Saccharibacillus brassicae: one gene and its partner. The main gene of each other region encodes a partner of the protein of the gene in region 2 in a complex. Links are inferred from orthologs where the notes say so. Each region holds a gene or a part of one and is shown on either strand. Other genes may lie near its edges.

Region 1 (11,033 bases), 3.3 Mb from region 2 along the record:
GCTGTTCACGGCCTCCGGCGCGATCGCTTCGGTCGAAGCGGGCTTCGTCAACGCGCATTCGCCGTTCACGATCGAAGTGCACGGCACGGAAGGGACGCTTCTGTACGGCACGCCAGACAGCAAGCTGCTGCTTCGTTCCAAACGCGACGAGAGTCTTGCCGACTGGACCGAGCAGATTCTGCCGCCGAATCGGGAGAGCGCTTTCGAGCAGTGGGTGCGGCATATTCAGACCGGTACGACCGCTGCGGAAAACATGGCCGCGGCCGTCGAACTCTCTTCGCTGATGGAAGCTTCCAACCGTTCCGCGCGCGAAAAACGCGTCGTGTCGCCGAGGGAGCTGGATCTGTAGATGACAGTACGTTTCGCGCGCGCCGGGTTCCCTTACGAAGCCATGTTCGACAAAGGGGACATTCTGGAGCGGCTTGATATTGCGGTCCATTGGGGCCATTACGAAATCCGCGTGCTGCGCTTCCATCTGACGTCGTTCGAGCCGGGGCGCATCATCAATTTCCATAATCATTCGACGTACGAGTTCCATTTCATTCCGCGCGGAGCGGGCCGGGTCATTCTCGGCGACCAGCCGCACTCGCTGTCGGAAGGGCTGCTGTATCTGACCGGGCCGGGCGTCATGCATTATCAGGAAGCCGACGGCGCCCAGGCGATGGACGAGCTGTGCCTGCACGTCGATATCGTGCGCCGGCCCAATCCTTCCGTCGATCCGTGGGAAGCGGCGGAAGCCGAAGAATGCATGCAGAAGCTCAATGCGCTGCCGCTGCGTCCCGCCGCCGACAGCCACGGCGCCATGCCGTGCTTCCTGCAGGCGTACGAAGCGTGCGAGAGCAAACGGATCGGCTATTATACCGATATCCGCATGCAGGTGATCGGCATTCTGCTCAAAACGATTCAGGCGTACGATTCCGGCGATACCGGCACGGAAGCGCCCAGCCGCGACATGGCGGCTTACCGTTACGATTACGCTGTCCGCTACATGGAAGCGAATTACACGTCCGGCCTGCGGTTGGAAGACGTCGCGGAGAAGCTGGATCTCAGCCCGCGGCAGCTGCAGCGCATTTTCCGCGGCGTCGATCGCGAGCGGCCGTTCAGCCGCGTGCTGGAAGACATCCGTCTTCAGGCCGTCTGCGACCGGCTGCGGACCGGCAGCTTGTCGATCGAGCGGATCGCGGAACTCGAAGGCTTCTCGACCGCCGCTTACCTGCATACCGTTTTTCGCAAACGAATGGGGTCGTCCCCGTCCGTCTACCGCAAAGCCAAGCAATCCGAGCTGCACCGGCATCCCGCCGACACGCCGCCCGGACAGATCGACCACTCCCCAAACGAGGTGAATATCTATGAGCCAAACGTATAAAATCGGCATCGTCGGCTGCGGCGGAATCGCCAACGGCAAACATCTGCCGAGCCTGAGCAAATTGAACAACGTCGAACTGGTCGCTTTCTGCGATCTGGTGCCGGAACGCGCAGCCGAAGCGGCATCCCGATACGGAGCCGAAGGCGCCGCCGTCTATACCGATTACGCCGAACTGCTGCGCGACGCTTCGATCGATATCGTGCACGTCCTGACGCCGAACGAATCGCATGCGACGATCTCGATCGCCGCGCTCGAAGCGGACAAGCACGTCATGTGCGAAAAACCGATGGCCAAAACGGCCGCCGAAGCGCGCCGCATGGTACAGGCGGCGGAGCGCAGCGGCAAAAAGCTGACGATCGGCTACAATAACCGGTTCCGCCCGGACAGCCAGCATCTGAAAAAAGCGTGCGAAGCCGGCACGCTCGGCCATATCTACTACGCCAAAGCCCACGCGATCCGCCGCCGCGCGGTTCCGACCTGGGGCGTATTCCTCGACGAAGAGAAGCAGGGCGGCGGCCCGCTGATCGATATCGGCACCCACGCGCTCGACCTGACGCTGTGGATGATGGACAATTACAAGCCCAAAGTCGTGCTCGGCACGAAGTACCACGAGCTGTCCCAACGCGAGAACGCGGCCAACGCCTGGGGACCGTGGAACCCGGCCGAATTCAAGGTCGAAGATTCGGCGTTCGGCATGATCGTCATGGAGAACGGCGCGACGGTCACGCTGGAATCCAGCTGGGCGCTGAACTCGCTCGACGTGGACGAAGCCAAATGCAGCCTGAGCGGCAGCGAAGGCGGCGCGGACATGAAGAATGGCCTGCGCATCAACGGCGAAGAATTCGGCCGACTGTACACGAAGGAAGTCGACCTCTCCGCCGGCGGCGCAGCCTTCTACGAAGGCAGCGCGCAAAGCGATGCCGACGTGGAAATGTTCCGCTGGATCGAAGCGATCCAGCACGACCTGACGCCGACGGTCACGCCGGAACAGGCGTGCGTCGTCTCGGAAATTTTGGAAGCGATCTACGAATCGGCCCGTACGGGCAAAGCGGTGTATTTTGACGAGTCGGAAGGGTAAAGGCCTGCTGAAGCGGCGGGACTGGGGACGCGGCGGCGCGGGTGGCGCGACAGGCACGGGGACGCGGCGGCGCGGGTGGCGCGACAGGCACGGGGACGTGGCGGCGCGGGTAGCGCGACAGGCACGGGGACGTGGCAGCGCGGGGGACGCGACAAGCACGGGGACTCGGCGGCGCGAGTAGCGCGACAGGCACGGTTTATAGGCAAACAAGAAGCAGGCTCTTTGGAAGAGCCTGCTTCTTGTTTTTTCATTATTAGACGATTGTGTAAAAAGAAGATTATCTAAGGGCGGATTTCCCAATTCTAAAGTGGGTGTAGGCAAATTTTGTACTTGCACGTGTTCTTTTCCAAACAGACACGAGAAATAGATGCGTGGGAGCAGCTAATTTCTTCCGTCCGCTAGTACTGTGAGAAATAACTGCGTGAGGGCAGTTATTTTCTTCGGGCCGCCTACGCCGCGAGAAATAACTGCGAGAGAGCAGTTATTTCATCGCTCGGGCAGCGAAAAGCTCTTTTTTCCGCAAAATAAGTGGATCTGTGCAGTTATTTTCGATCCGGGCGGCTTTTGAGCGAAAATAAGTGGATTTACGCAGTTATTGCTGCTGCGGATCAAGATTGAGGAGATCAGACAAAGACTTCACGCTCGATCAGGCCGTCTTCGCACGGAACGTGATCGGGCTGCCGAAGTTTGCGTAACGTCGCAGCCCTGTGCGATCTTCTTCGTTACGGAATACGCCAAAAAAACCCGACTCTCCATATGGAGAGTCGGGTTGTTCGATATTTGGAACGCCGCCTGTCGGGCAGCTCTCCGGCCGCCGCTTAGATGCCTGCGCCGCGGTCTTGGCCGTCTTTTGGCGCTTCGGTGCCGTCATTCGCGCCTTCGCCGGCCTGTTCGTCGGCTGCAGGGCGTTCCCCTTCACCGGCAGTGTGTTCGGACTCCGGCTGCTGCGAAGCCCGGCGCTGCGCGCCTTCGCCGTCGGCGTGATCGGAGCCGGCCGCGCTCGGCTGTGCCGGTTCGCTGTAGCCTTCGTCGGCCTGAACAGACGACAGTTCGGCTTCGGAGACCCGAGCGAACTGGGCTTCCGCTTCGGCCGCTGCATCCGTGACGTGCGGATCTGCCGAGGCCGCTTCCGCGCCTTCGACATTCGGCCCGGTCGAGCCGTGCTCGTCAGCCCGAGCCGGATCTTCAGTCAGATCCGCCGATTCGGCTTGTTCGGTCCGATCCGCGCCTTCGATCCGACCTGCCTGTTCGGCCTCGTCCGTCCAATCGGCCTCTTCGACCCAATCCGACTGTTCACCATCCTCAGCCTGATCCACCTCTTCGACCCAATCCGCCTGTTCGGCCGCTTCGGTTCGATCAGCGCCTTCAACCCAGTCCGCCTGTTCGCCCTCCTTGGCCCGGCCGAAATCTCCGCTCTCCCCGGCTGCATCGCCGGTTCCCGCTTCGCCATCTCCGCCCGTGTCTTCAACCCGGTCTCCAGTCGCCTCGCCGACTCCATCTCCGCCCGCGTCTTCAACCCGGTCTCCAGTCGCCTCGCCGACTTCATCTCCGCCCGCGTCTTCAACCCGGTCTCCAGTCGCCTCGCCGACTTCATCTCCGCCCGCGTCTTCAACCCGGTCTCCGGTCGCGTCGCCGTATCCAGTCGCCTCGCCGACTTCATCTCCGTCTCCGCCCACTTCGCTATCCGATTCGCGATCCGCCGCCGCTTCCGCAGCTTCGGCCGCTCGGGCCGCCTGCTCCGCGCGCTCGTCGGCTTCGAGCTGCCAGCGCTCGAACTTCTCCTGCTCCGCCGGAATATCGGCTTCGTTCAGCGCTTCGGCGGAGACGCGGAATTCGCCGCTGCGAATCCGGATGCGGACCCAGCCTCCGGTAATGACGCCGAGGTCGATGTAGCGGTCGGCGGCGATGTCTTTTTTCTCCCATTCTTCATGCCGGACGATAAAGCCGAGGCTCGCAGCATCGGGTGCCACTTCCAGCAGCACCGACGCCACGCCGCCCTGCTCGCCGAGGAAATCGACGCGCCGGCTGCCGAAGGAAGCGCCCCACATCCACAGATTCCAGCCCGCGTAATCGAGATCTTCGCGCTCGTATTCCAGAATGAGCTTGCGCGGCGTATATTCGCGCACTTTCAGCGCCAGCTGCGCCTGCACGCCGTCGCCGGACACCGAGATAACCGCGCGGCCCGGGCGCATGCCCGTTACGCGGCCGGCCTGATTGACGGTCGCGATGCCGACATCGCTCGAACGCCATTCCAGGCGCGAAGCGGACATCGGGTTGCCGAACGGATCTTTCGGTTCGGCCCGCAGCTTGAGGCTGCGCCCGACGTACAGGCGGCGCACTTCGTCTTCCATGGCGATGCCGAGCTGGTGCAGCGTGCGGCGCTCGATCAGAATCGCCGTGCTGCTCTGCATATCGCCGCAGACCGCGGTGATCAGCGCCCGGCCCTGCCCGATCGTCCAGGCCGAACCGTCGCGCCGGATGATGATCTTCTCGGGATCGGAAGACAGGTACGAGACCGGCACTTCGGGCATGCGGCGCCCGCGCTGATCCCGCACGGTCGCGTGCAGGAACACTTTCTCGCCGGGCTGGACAACGCCCGGCATGTTTTCCCATTCGAGCTGCGCCGGCTCCGGCACGTAATCGTCTTCTTCGTCGTACAGCACCAGGCTCGACAGCGGCGGCACGCTTATGTAATCGCCCGTCTCGCCCAGCACCTGCGTGCCGGCCCGGCGTCCGTCGACGACGATCTTCCACGGCCGTCCGCGCGCCGGCAGTTCGATGCCCTGCTCCGATTCCGTCGCGTTGTGCACAACGGCGATCGTCCGCCACAAGTCGCCGCCGGCATGGTCGTTCAGCGTAAAGCCGACCACTCCGCCGTGCATGCGGAACACGTCCATATGTTTTTCGATATCGCCGCGCGTCTTGAGGCGGAACGCCCGGTGCGAGCGTCTCAGCTCGATCAGTCCCCGGATATAATCCGTGACCGGATAGAACCGGTCTTTGTTGTTCCAGCGGATCGCGTTGACCGCGTCCGGGCTGCGATAGCTGTTATGGTCGCCGAATTTGCTGCGCAGCAGCTCGTCGCCCGCGCTGATAAACGGAATGCCCTGCGAAGTGAGCACGAGCCCGTAGGCGAGCAGCTGTCTTTTGACCAGATCATGTTCCAGCGGATCTTCGCCGAGCATACGGTGCGGATCGCAGGCCGCGACCGCTTCGGCCGCCGTCTGGCCCGACGCCGGCTTGCCGTTGTCGAATTCGATCAGCCCCGCCGCTTCCCACTGTCCGCGCGACTTGACCAGCTTGTCCCACAGAATCAGGTTGTCATGCGCAGTGACGTAATTGACGCTCTCCGCCGGTTCCGCCGCGAAATCGTGGACCGATCCGCGCAGTCCCTGCGCAACCTCGCCTTCCTTGCCGGGCGCGCCGCTGATAAAGCCGGTTCCCCAGCCGTCGCCGTCGCCTTTGAGCGCGTTGCGGAAGTTGTCGTTGAACACGGCGAAGCCTCCGCCCTGCTGGGACCCTTTGAGCGTCAGCTCGCGCAGCGGCGAATCCAGCGCGGTCCACGGCTCGCCGTAGATCAGAATCGTCGGATCGACTTTCTCGTGCAGCACCGACGCGACCGTGCGCATCGTCGTCGTGTCGATCAGGCCCATCAGGTCGAACCGGAACCCGTCGATATGGTATTCTTCCGCCCAGTACAGCAGCGAATCGAGAATGTATTTGCGCACCATCGGGCGTTCGGTCGCCAGTTCGTTGCCGACGCCGGAACCGTTGCTGAGCTGCCCGTATTTGTTGAACCGGTAATAATAGCCCGGCACCACCGGATCGAACGGCCCGTCTTCGACCGAAAACGTATGGTTGAACACGACGTCCACGACGACGCGGATGCCCCGGGCATGCAGCGCCTGTACCATCTTTTTCAACTCGCGGATCCGGGCTTCCGGATTGTGCGGGTCGGACGAATACGAACCTTCCGGCACGTTGTAGTTTTGCGGATCGTACCCCCAGTTGTACGCATCGGGCGTCACGTCGCATTCGTTGAGCGTGCAGTAATCGTACACGGGCAGCAGATGGACGTGCGTCACGCCCAGTTCTTCCAGATGGTCGATCCCGATCTTGCGGCCTTCACGGGTCCGGATGCCGCTCTCGGCAAACGCCAGATACTGGCCGGAATGGTTCATCTTCGCGTCTTCCGAAGAAGAAAAGTCCCGCACATGCAGCTCGTAGACGACCGAATCGACCGCATGCCGAAGCGGCGGGCGAAGATCGTTCTCCCAATTCTCGGGATCGGTACGCTTCATGTTGACGATCGCGCCGCGCTGGCCGTTGGCCGACGAAGCTTTGGCGTACGGATCGACCACGTACCGGCTGTTCTCGTGTTCGCCGATTTTGTACGTAATGTGATAGAGGTAATAATGTCCTTCGAGATCGCCCGGCACGACGATGCTCCATACCCCGTACTCGTCTTCTTCCATCGTCAGTTCGCGTCCGCCGGAATGGTCGGTCACCCGCCCGTCGGCTCCGTACGTGCCCGCGTCTTCGTAAATCGCGATCCGCACCTGTTCCGCGCCGGGCACCCACACCTTGAACGTGCAGTACTGCGGCGAAAACGTCAGTCCCAAATCCCCGTAGGGATAAGCTTCGAAATCGGGACAGTCCAGCGTATCGTTAAAGTTCAGCATATCGGTCATATCCCTTCCCCCTCGCTCCAAAATCTTGTTTGTCCATGCGATATTGCGGGCATGCGGCGCAGCGGCTGCGCACGCCGCCCGGCTTCCTAGTTATATTGGACGCAAATCGCCTAACGGACGCACTTTTTCTACACTTTTTGCCTAAAAAAAACCTCCTGCGCCTATGAAAAAACGGAGTGTCGTCGACACTCCGTTCTTTTGCCGCGGTCTTCGGACCGCCGTTACGGGTTGAGGCGCAGCCCCAAAATGACGAGATCCCGTTCCACTCCGTCCAATACGGCCACGCGCGGCAGATTGCCCCACGATTCGAACCCGTATTTTTGCAGCAGTCTCAAGCTCGGCACATTATGTCCGAACACGAAGCCGAGCAGCGTATTCACGCCGAGCGCCGGACTTTCCGCGATCGCTTTCTCCAGCAGGCGGCTGCCGGCTCCGGTGCCGCGCAGCGCCTCGTCGACGTAAATGCTCACTTCGGCGGTGGCGTCATAAGCGGGACGGCCGTAGAACGATTGCAGGCTGATCCACGCCGCGACGCGGCCGTCGCGCCGCATGACCCAGAGCGGGCGCCGGGCCGGCTCGTGCTCTTCGAACCAGGCGTGGCGGCTCTCGACCGTGATCGGTTCGAGATCGGCCGTCACCATGCGTCCCGCTATCGTCGAATTGTAAATGTCCACGATGGCCGGCAGGTCTTCGAACGCGGCCAGTTCGATCGCCGGCACCGGGCCGGATGATTGCGGGTCAACTGCCGCTAACTTGGCTGCTGTTGGATCGGATGCCGGTTGACCGGATGCCGCTTCTTTGGATGTCGTCATGTCTTTTCCCCCATCGTCGTATGGGCCGATCGGAATCGGCCGTCAAAATTTGGACTTCCCCCGTTTGGACTTTGCTTGGCTTGGCTTGGCTGCACCCCGTTTGCTCCGAAGAACCGTTGTGCGTAACTGGACACCCGCTGCACCGCTCGACGTCAGAATCAACGTTAGCCTCCATGCCGCGGGCCGATTTTCACAGACCGACTTCGTGCTCGCTCCAGGCCCACAGGCGCGCGGCCGTCTCGTCGTCTTCCGCTTTGCGGTCCAGACGATTGGGGCGGCTCCGGTAAAAGTATTCCCGCGAAATGCCTTCCACTTCCGGGCTGTCCGCCAAATAAACGGCCGTCGAAGCGCCTTCTTCCGGCGTCTGGAACGAAGGCATCCGCCCGAGCGCCCGATACACGCCCTGCCCGAAGCCTGTTCCGCGGTTGACGCCGAGCTGCGTCAGCACGGCTCCCGGATGCAGCGAGTTGACGGCGACGCCGTCCGCATACAGGCGCAGCGCCAGCTCGCGCGCGAACAGGATATTCGCAAGCTTGGACTGGCCGTACGATTTGACCACATTGTATCCGTCCCGCAGATGCGGATCTTCGAAATGGATACGCCCCGCCTTGTACGCGCCGGACGCCACGACGACAATCCGGCCTTCGGCCGGCTTGATCAGGTCCAGCAGCAGATTCGTCGCCAGAAAATGGCCCAGATGATTGACGCCGAGCGCAAGCTCGAAGCCGTCCTTCGTCTCCTGCCGCTTGGGGCTGACGACGCCCGCGTTGTTGATCAGCACGTCGAGCGACGAAATACGCCCGTGCACGTCGTCGGCAAAGCGGCGGATCGAAGCCAGATCGGCCAGATCGCACAGCACAAGTTCCGCCGAGCCGGGTCCTCCGGACTGCCCAATCCGCGCCAGCGCTTCTTCCCCGCGTTCCCGGCTGCGGCATGCCATAAGCACGCGATACCCTTTTTGGACCAGACCGGCGGAAGTCGCCAAGCCCATGCCCGAATTCGCTCCCGTTACGAGCGCCGTTTTGTCCGTCAATCCGTTCGCCTCCTTCGCACTTCTCCAGTTTGTGTCGGAACGGTGTTCGCTTACTGTCCATCATAAACCAGGGCGCCGGTCCGTGACAATTGGATAAACGACAAAAAAGCCCGCGACCGCCGCGCAGGCTTCAAACCTTGGCTACTCTCCCCACAGCAGGTCGACGAACTCGTCGAACGAATCGGCGACAGGCAGCAGTTCTTCGCCGTCCATGAGCCAAATATAGATCCGGCCCAAGTCGGCACGTTCGCCGAGCGCGATCAGAAACGAACTGCCTCCCTGATCGTGCGCGAACGGAAACAGACCTTCCAGCTGCGGGAAAGCTTCCAGCAGATCGAGATACAGCGTCTCCGCCGGCAGAGTGCTGTATCGGATCGGTTCGAACCCGCCGAAAGCCATCCGCTGCCGCTCCATCCGCTCTTCCGGCAGGTAGCCTCCGTTGAACTTCAAATATTGCGTCCTAAAAGAAAGCGGGAACGCAAAGCCGAACCGCCGCTCCAGCGCGTCCAGATCGGCGGCCGAGATCGGCGCTTCGCTTTCTTCCAGCCTTATCGGGGTTGTCATCCCGAATCAGTCGGCCTGCTCGGCTTCGTACTGCTCGGGCGTCAGCAGACCGGCAAGCAGCCCTTCCGCCGCGCCGTCCGGCTCGATTTCGATCATCCAGCCTTCGCCGTACGGTGCGCCGTTGACGAGTTCCGGTTCGGTCTCAAGCGCGCCGTTGACCGCCGCGATCGTGCCGCCGACCGGACAGAACAGGTCGGAGACCGTTTTGACCGATTCGATCGAACCGATACTGCCTTCCGCTTCAACCGCCGCGCCGGCTTCCGGCAGTTCGACGAACACGATATCGCCCAGTTGATGCTGCGCAAAATCGGTAATGCCCAGACGCAGATTGCCGTTTTCCAGCTTTTCCACCCATTCGTGATCTTTGGTATAGTACAAACCCGCTTTGACTTCGCTCATTGTAAGTTCGCTCCATTTCGGTGTATTGCCGAACATTCGGCTGATGTGCTCTTTGCGTTGTTCGGGAATTTTCAATGCTTTTAGCTTACGGCAGCCTATTTGACGTGTCAATGTTCCTCACAATATTTTTTGGACTACGTAAAGTTTTGTTGACAACGGGGTGCCGCATCCCTTAATAATTAGGATAAAGCATTTGATCCGCATTTGGCAAAACACGAACGTTCGACGATTGACGCATAGGCGAGTGAAAGCATAGGGAGAGAGCACCGGAAGCGAGAATGGCTTTGCGGGTGCCGCCGAAGGAGTAAACCGAACATTGGAGCAAGGTCTATGGACCTCGCGTCAAGCGGTGAATCTCTCAGGCAAAAGGACCTGTGCCGGACGCCACTCTGGAGAGCATCCGCGCAGCCGGAATTTTCGAACCCGGACCGCAGGCGGATCACCCAAGGGGAAACCTGCTGCATGTCCCGATCGCACTTGATCGGAATTCGGCGGCGGGGTAACTCTCAGGTATCAAGGACAGAGCCCTTTCGATCAGGCCCTTTTTTCGCTTCGGCGACCTAAAGAGCCGGTCTTTGGGGACCTGTCCTTTTTCGCGCCATCCAACACCAAATCCGATTTCCGAAGGAGACTCTTACACGATGACTTCTCTCAAGCGTACCCCGCTCTACCCGCTGTATGCGGAGACCGGCGAACCCCGCTGCATCGATTTCGGCGGCTGGGACCTGCCCGTTCAGTTCTTCGGCATTCAAAAAGAACACGAAGCCGTGCGAGAACGTGCGGGATTGTTCGACGTCTCGCATATGGGCGAATTCATGCTCAGCGGCGAAGGCGTCGAAGACTTCCTATCGGTCCTTACGACCGGCGATATTCGATCGCTGGCAGACGGGCAAGCGGTCTATACGTTCATGTGTTACGAAAACGGAGGCGTCGTGGACGATCTGCTCGTCTACCGGATCGGCGCAGAACAGTATATGCTCGTCGTCAATGCCGGTAATATCGACAAAGACGCGCAGTGGATCCAGTCGCATCTGCCCGAATCGGTCGAATTCCGCGACGCTTCGGAAGGCACCGCGCTGATCGCGCTGCA
Region 2 (11,160 bases):
AGCATAAGCATAACCTCCTTGGATAAGCGGATTTGCGCCGACGCGCTTCGTCTACCCTTTATATACCCGGCAATCGTTTGCCTGTTTGCCCTGGCGTTTATTTCCTTTTGGTAAAAAGGTGATTGACGCTGGTCGTTAACCCTGTTACATTATGCAGTAAGTTAAACCGAGTAGACTAATGGGAATAATGCGATGAAGCTTTTCCGGCGTACGAGATCCTCAAGGCGCCGGCCGCTTCAAAATGGAGGAATATCCGGTGCAAACGTCATGGCTGCGTCACAAAGGCTGGACCTACGGTTTTCGCACGACGGTCCTGCTGTATTTCGTCGTATTGATCGTGCTTCCGATCGCGGGCGTCTACGTCTATGCGTTCACCGACGGCTGGGCGCCGTTCTGGGAAAGCATCGCCGATCCAATCGCCTGGAAAGCGGTGCTGCTCACGCTGGGACTCGCGCTGATCGCGACGATCATCAACGTGCTGTTGGGCACGATGATCGCCTGGGTGCTCGTCCGCTACCGGTTCCACGGACGGGCGATCCTGAACAGTCTCGTGGACCTGCCGTTCGCGCTGCCGACCGCGGTCGGCGGACTGATGATCCTGCTGCTGCTCGGTCCGAACAGTTGGGTCGGCGGCATCGCGGAGAAGCTTGGCTTTACGATCGTATTTCACCAGCCGGCAATCGTAATCGCGATGGTGTTCGTGACGTTTCCGTTCGTGATCCGCGCGATTCAGCCGCTGCTCGAAGAGATGGACGCTTCGGCCGAAGAAGCTTCGTATACGCTCGGAGCGTCGCGCGCGGCGACCTTTTTCCGGGTCATCCTGCCGCAGATCGCGCCGGGCATCGTGGGAGGCGCCATGCTGGCCTTCTCGCGCGCCTTAGCCGAGTTCGGAGCCGTCGTGCTCGTTGCGGGCAATATTCCGGCCAAGACGCTCACCGCTTCCGTGTTCATCTACGGGGAAGTGGAGAGCGACAACAATCTCGGCGCGGCCGCCGTATCGGTGCTGCTGCTGACGCTGTCGCTGCTCATCCTTTGGTTCATTAACAGGGTGCAGCGTCGGGGAGGGAGAGCGTGACGATGAGAAAATTGTGGATCCTGCTGACTTATCTCGTGTTCGCCGTCCTGTTGGTCGCACCGCTGGCCAAAATGGTGCAAAGCGCGTTCTCGAACGGCTGGACAGGCTTCGTCGAATCGATCAGCCGGCCCGAAGCGCTGCACGCGCTCATGATGACCGGTCTCGTCGTGCTCTGCGTGACGGTGCTCAACGGCCTCTTCGGCATCATGACCGCGCTCTATCTCGTGCGGGGCAAATGGCTCGGCCGGCGGCTGCGCGGCATCATGAACAGCATCGTCGATCTGCCTTATGCGGTATCTCCCGTGATCGGCGGCCTGATGATCGTGCTGCTGGTCGGACCGGATACGTCGATCGGCGCTTTTTTTGCCAACATCGGGGTCAATATCGTCTATGCCTTCCCGGGCATGGTCATTGCGACGCTGTTCGTGACGTTTCCGCTCATGGTGCGCGAAATTATGCCGGTGCTCGAAGAAATCGGCGACGACCAGGAGCAGGCTTCGGCCACGCTCGGCGCCTACGGCTGGACGACGTTCCGCCGCGTGACCTGGCCGTCGATCCGCTGGGGCGTCGCCTACGGCGCGGTGCTGACGGTCGCGCGTTCGATGGGCGAATTCGGCGCGGTGCTCGTCGTCTCGGGCAATATCATCAACCGGACGCAGACGGCGACGACGCTCGTGTACCAGGACGTGGAAAACTTCAATATCGCGGCGGCCGGCGGGGTGGCGCTGATCTTGGCGGCGTTCTCGGCGGGTCTGCTGCTGCTTATGGAATGGACGAAGAAAAGAAGGGAAGTGCATTAGGATGCAGCATGTGGAGGTTCGCGGACTGGACAAGCATTTTGGCAGTTTTCACGCGGTAAAAGACGTCTCGTTCGATATTCAAAAAGGACATTTGATCGGGCTGCTCGGTCCGAGCGGCGGCGGCAAAACGTCTATCCTGCGCATGCTGGCGGGATTGGAAAGCCCCGATGCCGGCGAGATTCTGTTCCACGGCAAACGGGTCAACGCCCTGCCGCCGCAGGAGCGCGGAATCGGCTTCGTGTTCCAGAACTACGCGCTGTTCAAGCATATGACGGTGCAGGAAAATATCGCGTACGGCCTCAAAGTGCAAAAAGCGTCCAAAACGCAAATCCGCGAGCGGGTCGCGGAATTGGTCGAGCTGACCGGACTCAAAGGCTTCGAGCAGCGGTATCCGCAGCAGCTGTCGGGCGGACAGCGCCAGCGGGTCGCTTTTGCACGCGCGCTTGCGCCGGAGCCCCAACTGCTGCTGCTCGACGAGCCGTTCGCGGCGATCGACGCCAAGATCCGGCAGGAGCTGCGTTCGTGGCTGCGCGAGCTGATCGAGCGCGTCGGCATCACGTCGATTTTCGTCACGCACGACCAGGACGAAGCGATCGAAGTCGCGGACGAGATCATGGTCATCAGCCAGGGGCAGGTCGAGCAAAAAGGCACGCCGTGGGACATCTACAAAGAGCCGGCCACGCCGTTCGTCGCTTCGTTTATCGGCGAATCGACGCAGATCGAGCATGCGGTCAGGCTGCACGGATTCGATCTGGCCGCCCAGACGAGCGGCACGCGCGCGCTGATCCGTCCCGAATACGTCGAAGTCGGCCGTCCGAGCGAATTTGCGCTGCTGTCGGCGACGGAAGAAGGCGTCGTGCGCCATTTGCATTTCCGCGGCAGCCAGTGGCTGGTCGAGGTGCAGGTCGGCGAGCAGCGCCTGATCACGTACCGTTCGCTGGAGAAAGAACCGCTGCAAATCGGCGATCCCGTGCGCGTCATGGTGCACCGCGCCTACCTGTACAACGAGCAGCGCAGCTGGATCGCCGAGAACCGGTACAAAGCCGACCCGATGTCGATGATGATCTGACGGGTCCGGAAGACCATAACGGGCGGCGCAAGCGGAGATCGGGGCCGAAGCCGCATCTTAGACAAGGGTGTGAAGCGGATGAAACGCGAACTTGGACGTGGACAGGGCAGGAACATCCTGCGTGAAAAACTTGCGGCCGGAGGTACGGCGGCGGTGAGCGGATTCGGCGCAGCGGCGGTACAGAGCGGCGGCGAGGCGTCGGCGGCGAGCGAAGCCGGCGCAGCGGCGGATCCGCGCGGACGAAGTACGGCAGCGGCGGTACAGAGCAGCGCAGGTACGGCGGAAGCGAACGTTAGCCGCCCGGCCGGCGACAAGCGCCGCCTGGGCGGTTTGTACAAGCGGCTGCCGGCGCTTGCGGCGTCGCTTGCCCTGCTGGGCGGCCTGCTGGCCGGCTGCGGAGCGCAGGGCCCTTCGGCCGAAGCCGGGGACGGCGGGGCGCCGCAGGGCGACGTGACGCTCGTGATCGGCGCCTACAGCGTCGTCAAAGATTCCGTGCAGGACATCATCCCTCTTTTTCAGCAAAAATGGAAAGCGGAAACGGGGCAGACGGTGACGTTCGAGGAATCGTACGAAGCGTCCGGCACACAGGCGCGCGCGATTGTCGGCGGGTTCGAAGCGGACGTCACGCTGCTGTCGCTCGAAGGCGATATCGACAAGCTGACGAAAGCCGGGCTCGTGAACGAGAATTGGAAGGACAAGCCGGCAAAAGGCATGATTACCCGTTCCGTCGCCGTCATCGGCACGCGGGAAGGGAATCCGCTCGGCATTCGCAGCTTCGCCGATCTGGCGAAGCCCGGCGTCAAAGTGCTGTACCCGAATCCGAAGACGTCGGGCGGCGCCCAGTGGGACATCAACGCGATCTACGGCGCGGGCCTCAAAGAGTCGGAGCGCGAGACGGGCCGGAAAGATCCGGCTTTTGCCAAAGCGTTCCTGCAGTCGGTCCACGCGAATATCGAATCGCTCGACAAAAGCGGCCGCGCTTCGATGGCGGCGTTCGAATACGGCGTCGGCGACGCGCTCGTGACCTACGAGAACGAGCTGGTCGCCCGCATCAAGCAGGGCGCGACCTACGAAGTGGTCGTGCCGGACGATACGATCCTGATCGAGAACCCCGCCGCCGTCGTCGACGAGAACGTCGACAAGCACGGTACGCGCGACGCCGCCGAAGCGTTCCTCGACTTCCTCTGGTCGCCTCAGGCGCAGCGCGTGTTCGCCGAGAACGGATTCCGGCCGACGGAATCTTCCGTCTATGCGGAGTTCAAAGCGGATTACCCGGAGCCGCCGGGACTGTTCGATATTGGCTATCTCGGCGGGTGGAGCGAAGTGAGGGAGAAGCTGTATTCGAAGCGGGGGGTGTGGTATGAGGTATTGGCGGGGGTTCGCTGATTTCGATTGTCGCTCCGGGTCGTTTTCCTCCTCTTTGATTGGAATAAGGAATTAGAGGAAGAGGAGGAAAGCCGAAAGTCGCTCCAATTCGAAATCAGCTCACCCGTTTCGGGGAGGGCGGAAGGGCAAGTTCAAGAGCCCGAGTTCAAGGGAGGGCTGGCGTGCCGCGGCGCCAAGGGCAAGTTCAAGAGCCCGAGTTCAAGGGAGGGCTGGCGTGCCGCAGCGCCAAGGGCAAGTTCAAGAGCCCGAGTTCAAGGGAGGGCTGGCGTGCCGCAGCGCCAAGGGCAAGTTCAAGAGCCCGAGTTCAAGGGAGGGCTGGCGTGCCGCAGCGCCAAGGGCAAGTTCAAGAGCCCGAGTTCAAGGGAGGGCTGGCGTGCCGCAGCGCCAAGGGCAAGTTCAAGAGCCCGAGTTCAAGGGAGGGCTGGCGTGCCGCAGCGCCAAGGGCAAGTTCAAGAGCCCGAGTTCAAGGGAGGGCTGGCGTGCCGCGGCGCCAAGGGCAAGTTCAAGGGCGGCGTGGATTGTAACGAATCCTTGTATCGCTAATTATGCGTTTATGGCCTTTTTCGGATTGTAACGAATCCTTATAGCGTTATTCGGCTCATTTGGAGGCAAAAGTGACGATGGAGCGCGATTAGCGATATGACGATTCGTTGGATTTTGGAAAAGGCTGAAAAGGCCGGAATAGCGTGCTCAGGATTCGTTAGGCAAGCAGAAGCAGGAGCGACGCAGGGGGTGACGCAGGTCCGACGCGGGTCCGGTTGGCGGCTCCCTTACGTGCGGGCATACCGTTTACGTTGGGAATCGTGGGCAGCGTCTGTCTTGGGCGGCGTTTCTTTTCAGCAAAAGGCGATACCACGAACAGACCCCAAATTCGTATGCATGCCAAAAAGCGCCAGGCTCGGGAAAGATCCCGGGTCTGGCGCTTTTGCGTACGTGCGGCTGCTCTTGGCAAGCCGGCATGCGACGAGTGAGGGAAACAAGCAGGCGGCAGGCCGGGCATGGATGCCCGTCGGCGCGTAACCGTTCGCTTTTTATTTCCTGCCCCGGCGCATGCCGCTGAGTTCGAACATCAGGTAGATGACGCCGCCGATCACGACGCCCGCGATGACGGCGGCGACGAGGGAAGAGGTGAGGACGGATACCGGGCTTGCGCCGGAGTTGTAATTTTGCACAAGGCCGAGGACCAGAACAAGCACGAACGGTATCCAGACGGCTTTGGACGTGACGAATTTTTTCATGGAGTCTCCTTATATAGCGAAAATGGATACTTCCCATTATACCGGAATGAAACTTGGGCGTCTGCTGCGGATTGTTTTTGAAGCCGGAAAATCGGGGTATAATCCAAGGGAGAAGCGGCGCGAAGCCGGGACAGACAAGGAAGGTGAGCGCAATGGCGGAAGATCGGTTGGTATTTTGGGGGACAGGCGACGCGATGGGCGTGCCGCGCGTGTACTGCGACTGCGGCGTCTGCGAAGAAGCGAGAACGACAGGCGTCAATCGCCGGCTGCGGTCGATGGTCGCGGTGGAGGAAAGCGGCGGCAGCCGGTTCTTGATCGACTGCGGGCCGGATTGGCGGGTGCAGATGGAAGCGCGGGGTATCCGTACGGTGGAGACCGTTCTGGTCACGCATCCGCATTTCGATCATATCGGCGGACTGTGGGAATGGGCCGACCAATGCCGATGGACGGAAACGCGGGGAATTTTGTATGCGCCGGGCGAAGTGCTGGAGGCCATTCGGGACCGTTACCCGTGGCTGGACCGGAATTTGGACCTGCGGGAGATCGGGGACGGATTGACGCTCGGAGGGTGGAACATTTTCGGTTGGCGGGTCAATCACGGCAAGAACGGGTATTCGTATGCATACCGTCTTGAAAAAGACAGCTTCGCCTGGGTCTACTGCCCCGACTCGATCGGACTGTCCCGCGAGGAGATCGAACCGATGCGCAGCGCCGATCTGCTGGTACTGGGAACGAGTTTCGTGCAGGAAGACGCCGACTATTCGACCCGTTCCGTGTACGATATGCGCGAAGCGGCCGAGCTGATCCGCGAAGTTCGCCCGGCTCGGACGCTGTATACGCATATGTCGCACGACGTCGATTTGAACCGGCTGCCGGAGCTGCCTCCGAACGTCTCGGCGGCCAGCACGGGAACGATCGCGGAACTGAAGCGGTAGCGGCCGGCGGAAGACGGGAAGCCGGTCGGCGCCAGGCCGGGCAGCGAATAGCCAAGCGAAAAATTCAAATTATGGAGGGATTTTATCATGTTGGAACCGAATGAAGAAAAAGGACAAAGAAACCACGAATCGCCCGATCCGACCGCAGACGAGACGACCAACCTGCGAGACGACGGATCGATGGAAGAACGCACGATCGAAGCCGAGACGCCGGGCGAAAAACGTCCGGACGCCCATGTCGGCAACGTGCCGGGAGAAGTCGATCCCCGCATGGCGCAGGCGGCCGCGGATATTCAGGAAGATCATGCCGGAACGCAGTCGCCGAGCGCGATCGACGAACCGGGCCTGGACAAGTTGAATAGCGAGGAAAAAGCGGAGCATACGGAAGAGTAGGCCATACGTCTGCCGCGTGTGCAAAGAACGGCTTCGTTGTCGTTCATGAGCCGGTTTTCGCAAAAAAAGACGAACAAACAGCCCGGAAGCGGAAGCTCCCGGGCTTTTTTATATACGCCTATAGGTTCTGATCCATCCTGCAAGGGGAAGCCGCCCGTTATCTGCCGAACACGAACTTGTCGATCACGACTTTGACGCCGTCTTCGTTGTTGCCGAGCGAGATAAAATCGGCGATCGCTTTGAGCGGTTCGATCGCGTTGCCCATCGCGACGCCGAGGCCGGCGGCTTCGAGCATCTCGTGGTCGTTCCAGGAATCGCCGATCGCGATCGTTTCTTCCAGCGAGCAGCCGAAGTAGTCGGCGAGGAAAGCGAGCGCGTGGCCTTTGGTGCCTTCATGGTGCATAATTTCCAGGAAATGCGGCTTGGACTTGGTAATATGCACCTGGTCGCCGAGCAGTTCGTGCAGCTTGGGAGCCAGCTCGTCGAGGAAGTCGGGATCGTCGATGATGAGCATTTTCGGCGTCGGCTGCGAGAACAGTTTTTCAAAATCCGGCTCCAGGTAGAAGCGCGTATTGTTCAGCTGCGAATAAGCGATCAGCTTCTCGTTTTCTTCGCGCGCGTACAGTTTGTCGTCGATGTACGTTTGCAGGTGCAGATTGTGATCCAGGCAGTATTTGCCGAGCTTGAGCGCCGCTTCGACCGGCACATGGCGTTCCAGCAGCACTTTGCCGTCGATCAGGTTTTTGACCAGCGCGCCCTGATACGTAATGATCGGCACGTTGAGCCCCGTCTGGGCGGCGAGCTGCTTGGCGGACGCGTAAGCGCGGCCTGTCGCGAGCGTGACGACCACGCCGGCGGCTACCGCTTCTTCCAGCGAAGCCTGCGTGGCAGGGGTTACCTGTTTGTCGTCGTTGATCAGGGTGTCGTCGATATCGATCGCAATCAATTTGTAAGTCATGGTTTCTCTCCCGTCTCTTTCTGTTTATCTGTTTTGTCTATGCTTCAGTCCGGATTCCGTGCCCGTTCAGTCCTGCAAAAAGACGAGCCCAACGAAGTCGTCCATCTCGATGCTGCCGAAGTAATGCTTCAGGTCCACGCCTTCGAGCGCTGCGCGAACGTCCGATTCTTCGTACCGTTTGCCGCGCAGCAGGGCTGCCACTTCGGACGCGTCGCCCACGCCGAAAAAGTCGCCGAAGATCGTAATGTCTTCGATATGGCCGTTGTTGACGTCCATGCGCAGGTCGATGATGCCGACCGGGAATTTCTTCGCGTGCTTGACGTTGTAGGCCGGCGACTGGCCGTAGTTCCAATCCCAGTTCCGGTAGCGTTCCTCGGAAATCTCATGGATCTTTTTCCAGTCTTCTTCGGTCAGTTTGTACTCCGGTACTTCATTCGGCTCCACGTTGAAAATATGGCGCAAAATGCTGTCGCGGAACTGCTGCATCGTCAGCTTCTCGTTCATGAACTCCGAGATGTTGGCGACGCGGCTGCGGACCGATTTGGTGCTTTTCGATTTGAACTTTTCGGGATTCGCTTTCAGCGCCGAATGCACGTTGTCCAGTTCGGAGTCGAACATGAGCGTGCCGTGGCTGAACATGCGTCCGCGCGTCGAAAATTGGGCGTTGCCGGAAATTTTCTGTTCGCCGACCTGAAGATCGTTGCGGCCGGACAGTTGGGCTTCGACGCCCATATCGTGCAGCGCTTCGACCATCGGTTCGGTAAATTTGCGGAAATTGTGGAACGATTGGCCGTCGTCCTGGGTCAGGAAGCTGAAATTCAGGTTGCCGAGGTCATGGTAGACCGCGCCGCCGCCGGACAAACGGCGCACGACGTGCAGATCGTTCGCTTTGACGTACTCGGCGTTGATCTCTTCAACCGTATTTTGGTGCTTGCCGATAATGATCGACGGTTCGTTGATGTAGAACAGCAGATAGCTGTCGCCGTCCATCGGCAGATGACGCAGCACGAATTCTTCGATCGCCAGGTTGATTCGCGGATCGTGAATGCCCTGATTGTCGATAAAAAGCATGGTATGGCCTCCCGTTTCGAGTCGATTTCGCCTCTCATTTTAACCTCTCTTATTGTAAACCAAACAAATCGTCCAAGACCAGTCTTTGCGACCGATTGAAGGCGGGGAAAAAAGACTTTTTTCGTTTGATGCGGCAGATGGCGGGTAATACATACGTATCCCGACCCAACGCCAAACAGCGGCGGACGCGCAAGCGGCCGGCGGATGAAGGAGGTTGAACAGGATGGATGACAAAGCCAAAAGCCTGCTGGATCACAAAAAAGATCATGATCACAGCGGCGAATTGAAGCATTTTGTCGAGAATCAGGTCGAAACGGCGGAGTCCGCGGTACCGAGCCGGGTAGAGGCGACCAAAGACCAGCGCACGGATCAACAGAACAGACTCAAAGACCAGCAAAATATGCGCAGGTAAGCAGCGACCGCAAACGCGAGCGACAACGAACAGAACCCAACTACTGAAATGCAGCCAGGAGGTTGACCGACATGGACGACAAAGCCAAAGAACTTCTCGAACAGAAAAAAGCGAACGATCAGGGCGGCGAGTTGAAAAAGTTTGTGGAGAACCAAGTGGAAGGCAGCGGCAGAAACGTTCCTTCGGACATCGAAGCGACCAAAGGCCAGGTCCTCGACCAGCAGAATCGTCTCAAAGACCAGGAGAACCGCACGGCCAGCCATACCGGCGACCGCGGCGCGGATCCCAAAGTCTGAACCCCATAAGCGGGCAGTCCGAAAAAGGCCCGACAATTCGACTCATCCAACAGCCCAAACGGCTCCGGCCTCGCTCCTCAGGGAGAGAAGCCGGGGCTTTATTTGTCGTTTTTATTCGTCGCTGCGGTTGTCATAAAGCCTGCCTATCCCCTATAATCGAAAGGCGATAACTGCAACAGTACAGCTGCCGAGGTCCTGCGAGGGCTGTCTGACGGAACGTTTCCGGTCAGGCGAAGCCCGCAGGTTAAAAGGGAAGCCGGTGCAAGTCCGGCACGGTCCCGCCACTGTAACACGGGAGGAATCCACGACGCCATTGCGATCATACGCGAGAAGGCGGATTCCGCATGGCCCCCCGTGAGTCAGGAGACCTGCCCGGCAGACCCGATTGCGGGTCCCGTCTTCGAGGAAAGACGCTCCTTGCACGTACGCCCAAGACTCCGATCCCCCGCCCGCCGTTTTTTGAGGCCCGCGCTCCGGGGTCTTTTGGCGTGCGTCCCTGAAGCCCTTTCCGCCAACCGGCCGGATCGGGCTTTTTGTTTGGGTACATGCAGACACACGCCGAACAGACATTCAAGGGGGAACCACCATGACACACGAGAACAACGACAAACAGACCGGCGCAGTCTTAATCCGCGGCCGAAAATTTCTGCTGACCGGCGTCTCCGCGCTGCTGCTGGCTGTGGGCCTTGCCGCGTGCGGCAGCCGGACGGCGGAAGCGCCGCAGCCTGCGCCGAACGAGAGTCAGGCCGCCGGACAGGCCGCGGCGCCGGCCGATTCGTCGCAGGCGGCAGACGCTGCGCGGCAGACCTCTTATCCGCTCACGCTTACAGACGCGACCGGTACGGAAGTGACGTTCGAGTCCGCGCCGAAGCGGATCGTCTCGCTGGCGCCGTCCGAGACGGAATCGCTGTTCGCGCTCGGCCTGGACGAGCAGATCGTCGGCGTCTCGGACAACGACGATTACCCGGAAGCGGCGCAAAGCAAGCCCAAAATGGGCGGCTTCGAACTGAACACCGAAGCGATCGTGGCTGCGCAGCCGGACATCGTGTTCACGGCGGATCTCACCGACGACGCGACGGTCGAATCGCTGCGCGGGCTCGGACTGACCGTGTTCAAGTTCAATCCGGATACGCTGGAAGACGTCATGACCGATATCGCGACGTACGGCGAGATCGTCGATCGCCAAAGCGCAGCCAAAGCGGTAACCGACAAGATGCGCGCCGGGATCGAACAGGTGCGCACGGCGGCCGCTTCCATTGCGGAAGACGAGCGCAAAACGGTGTATCTGGAATTTTCGCCGGGCTGGACGGTCGGCACCGGCGAATTCATGCACGAGCTGATCGAGACGTCCGGTGCGGTCAACGCCGCCGCGGATACGCAGGGCTGGAGCGAAGTGGATGCCGAAGCGATCATCGCGGCGAATCCCGACGTCGTGCTCTACAGCAAGCTGTCGGTCGACCCCAAGACGATCAAAGAGCGGAGCGGCTGGCAGCAGTTGACGGCGATCCGGGAAAACCGACTGGTCGC

The links.
Region 1: the proteins of lplA (region 2) and gcvH are in contact, whole or in part, in a crystal structure (PDB 3A7A), measured with the Escherichia coli proteins. The link is inferred for Saccharibacillus brassicae from one-to-one orthologs.

Annotation. Positions count from the first base shown.
Region 1 is NZ_CP041217.1:862,614-873,646, forward strand. What follows is about bases 8,248-11,033. They hold gcvH (glycine cleavage system protein GcvH), read right to left. Parts: upstream 9,944-11,033; coding sequence 9,551-9,943; downstream 8,248-9,550. Other genes in these bases: FFV09_RS03475 (SDR family oxidoreductase), read right to left, coding at 8,248-8,980; FFV09_RS03480 (SMI1/KNR4 family protein), read right to left, coding at 9,122-9,544; gcvT (glycine cleavage system aminomethyltransferase GcvT), read left to right, coding at 10,585-11,033. Outside these bases: FFV09_RS03450 (Gfo/Idh/MocA family protein), read left to right, coding at 1-349; FFV09_RS03455 (helix-turn-helix domain-containing protein), read left to right, coding at 350-1,366; FFV09_RS03460 (Gfo/Idh/MocA family protein), read left to right, coding at 1,350-2,444; pulA (type I pullulanase), read right to left, coding at 3,263-7,135; FFV09_RS03470 (GNAT family N-acetyltransferase), read right to left, coding at 7,357-7,947; more of FFV09_RS03475, read right to left, coding at 8,138-8,247. UniProt on the Escherichia coli protein: The glycine cleavage system catalyzes the degradation of glycine. The H protein shuttles the methylamine group of glycine from the P protein to the T protein.
Region 2 is NZ_CP041217.1:4,147,580-4,158,739, forward strand. What follows is about bases 6,924-9,836. They hold lplA (lipoate--protein ligase), read right to left. Parts: upstream 8,926-9,836; coding sequence 7,921-8,925; downstream 6,924-7,920. Other genes in these bases: FFV09_RS17240 (Cof-type HAD-IIB family hydrolase), read right to left, coding at 7,054-7,854; FFV09_RS17250 (hypothetical protein), read left to right, coding at 9,149-9,337; FFV09_RS17255 (hypothetical protein), read left to right, coding at 9,409-9,633. Outside these bases: FFV09_RS17200 (secondary thiamine-phosphate synthase enzyme YjbQ), read right to left, coding at 1-5; sulfate ABC transporter permease subunit CysT, read left to right, coding at 242-1,075; FFV09_RS17210 (sulfate ABC transporter permease subunit), read left to right, coding at 1,078-1,875; FFV09_RS17215 (ABC transporter ATP-binding protein), read left to right, coding at 1,877-2,944; FFV09_RS17220 (sulfate ABC transporter substrate-binding protein), read left to right, coding at 3,023-4,330; FFV09_RS17225 (hypothetical protein), read right to left, coding at 5,362-5,568; FFV09_RS17230 (MBL fold metallo-hydrolase), read left to right, coding at 5,721-6,503; FFV09_RS17235 (hypothetical protein), read left to right, coding at 6,591-6,896; FFV09_RS17260 (ABC transporter substrate-binding protein), read left to right, coding at 10,220-11,160. UniProt on the Escherichia coli protein: Catalyzes both the ATP-dependent activation of exogenously supplied lipoate to lipoyl-AMP and the transfer of the activated lipoyl onto the lipoyl domains of lipoate-dependent enzymes.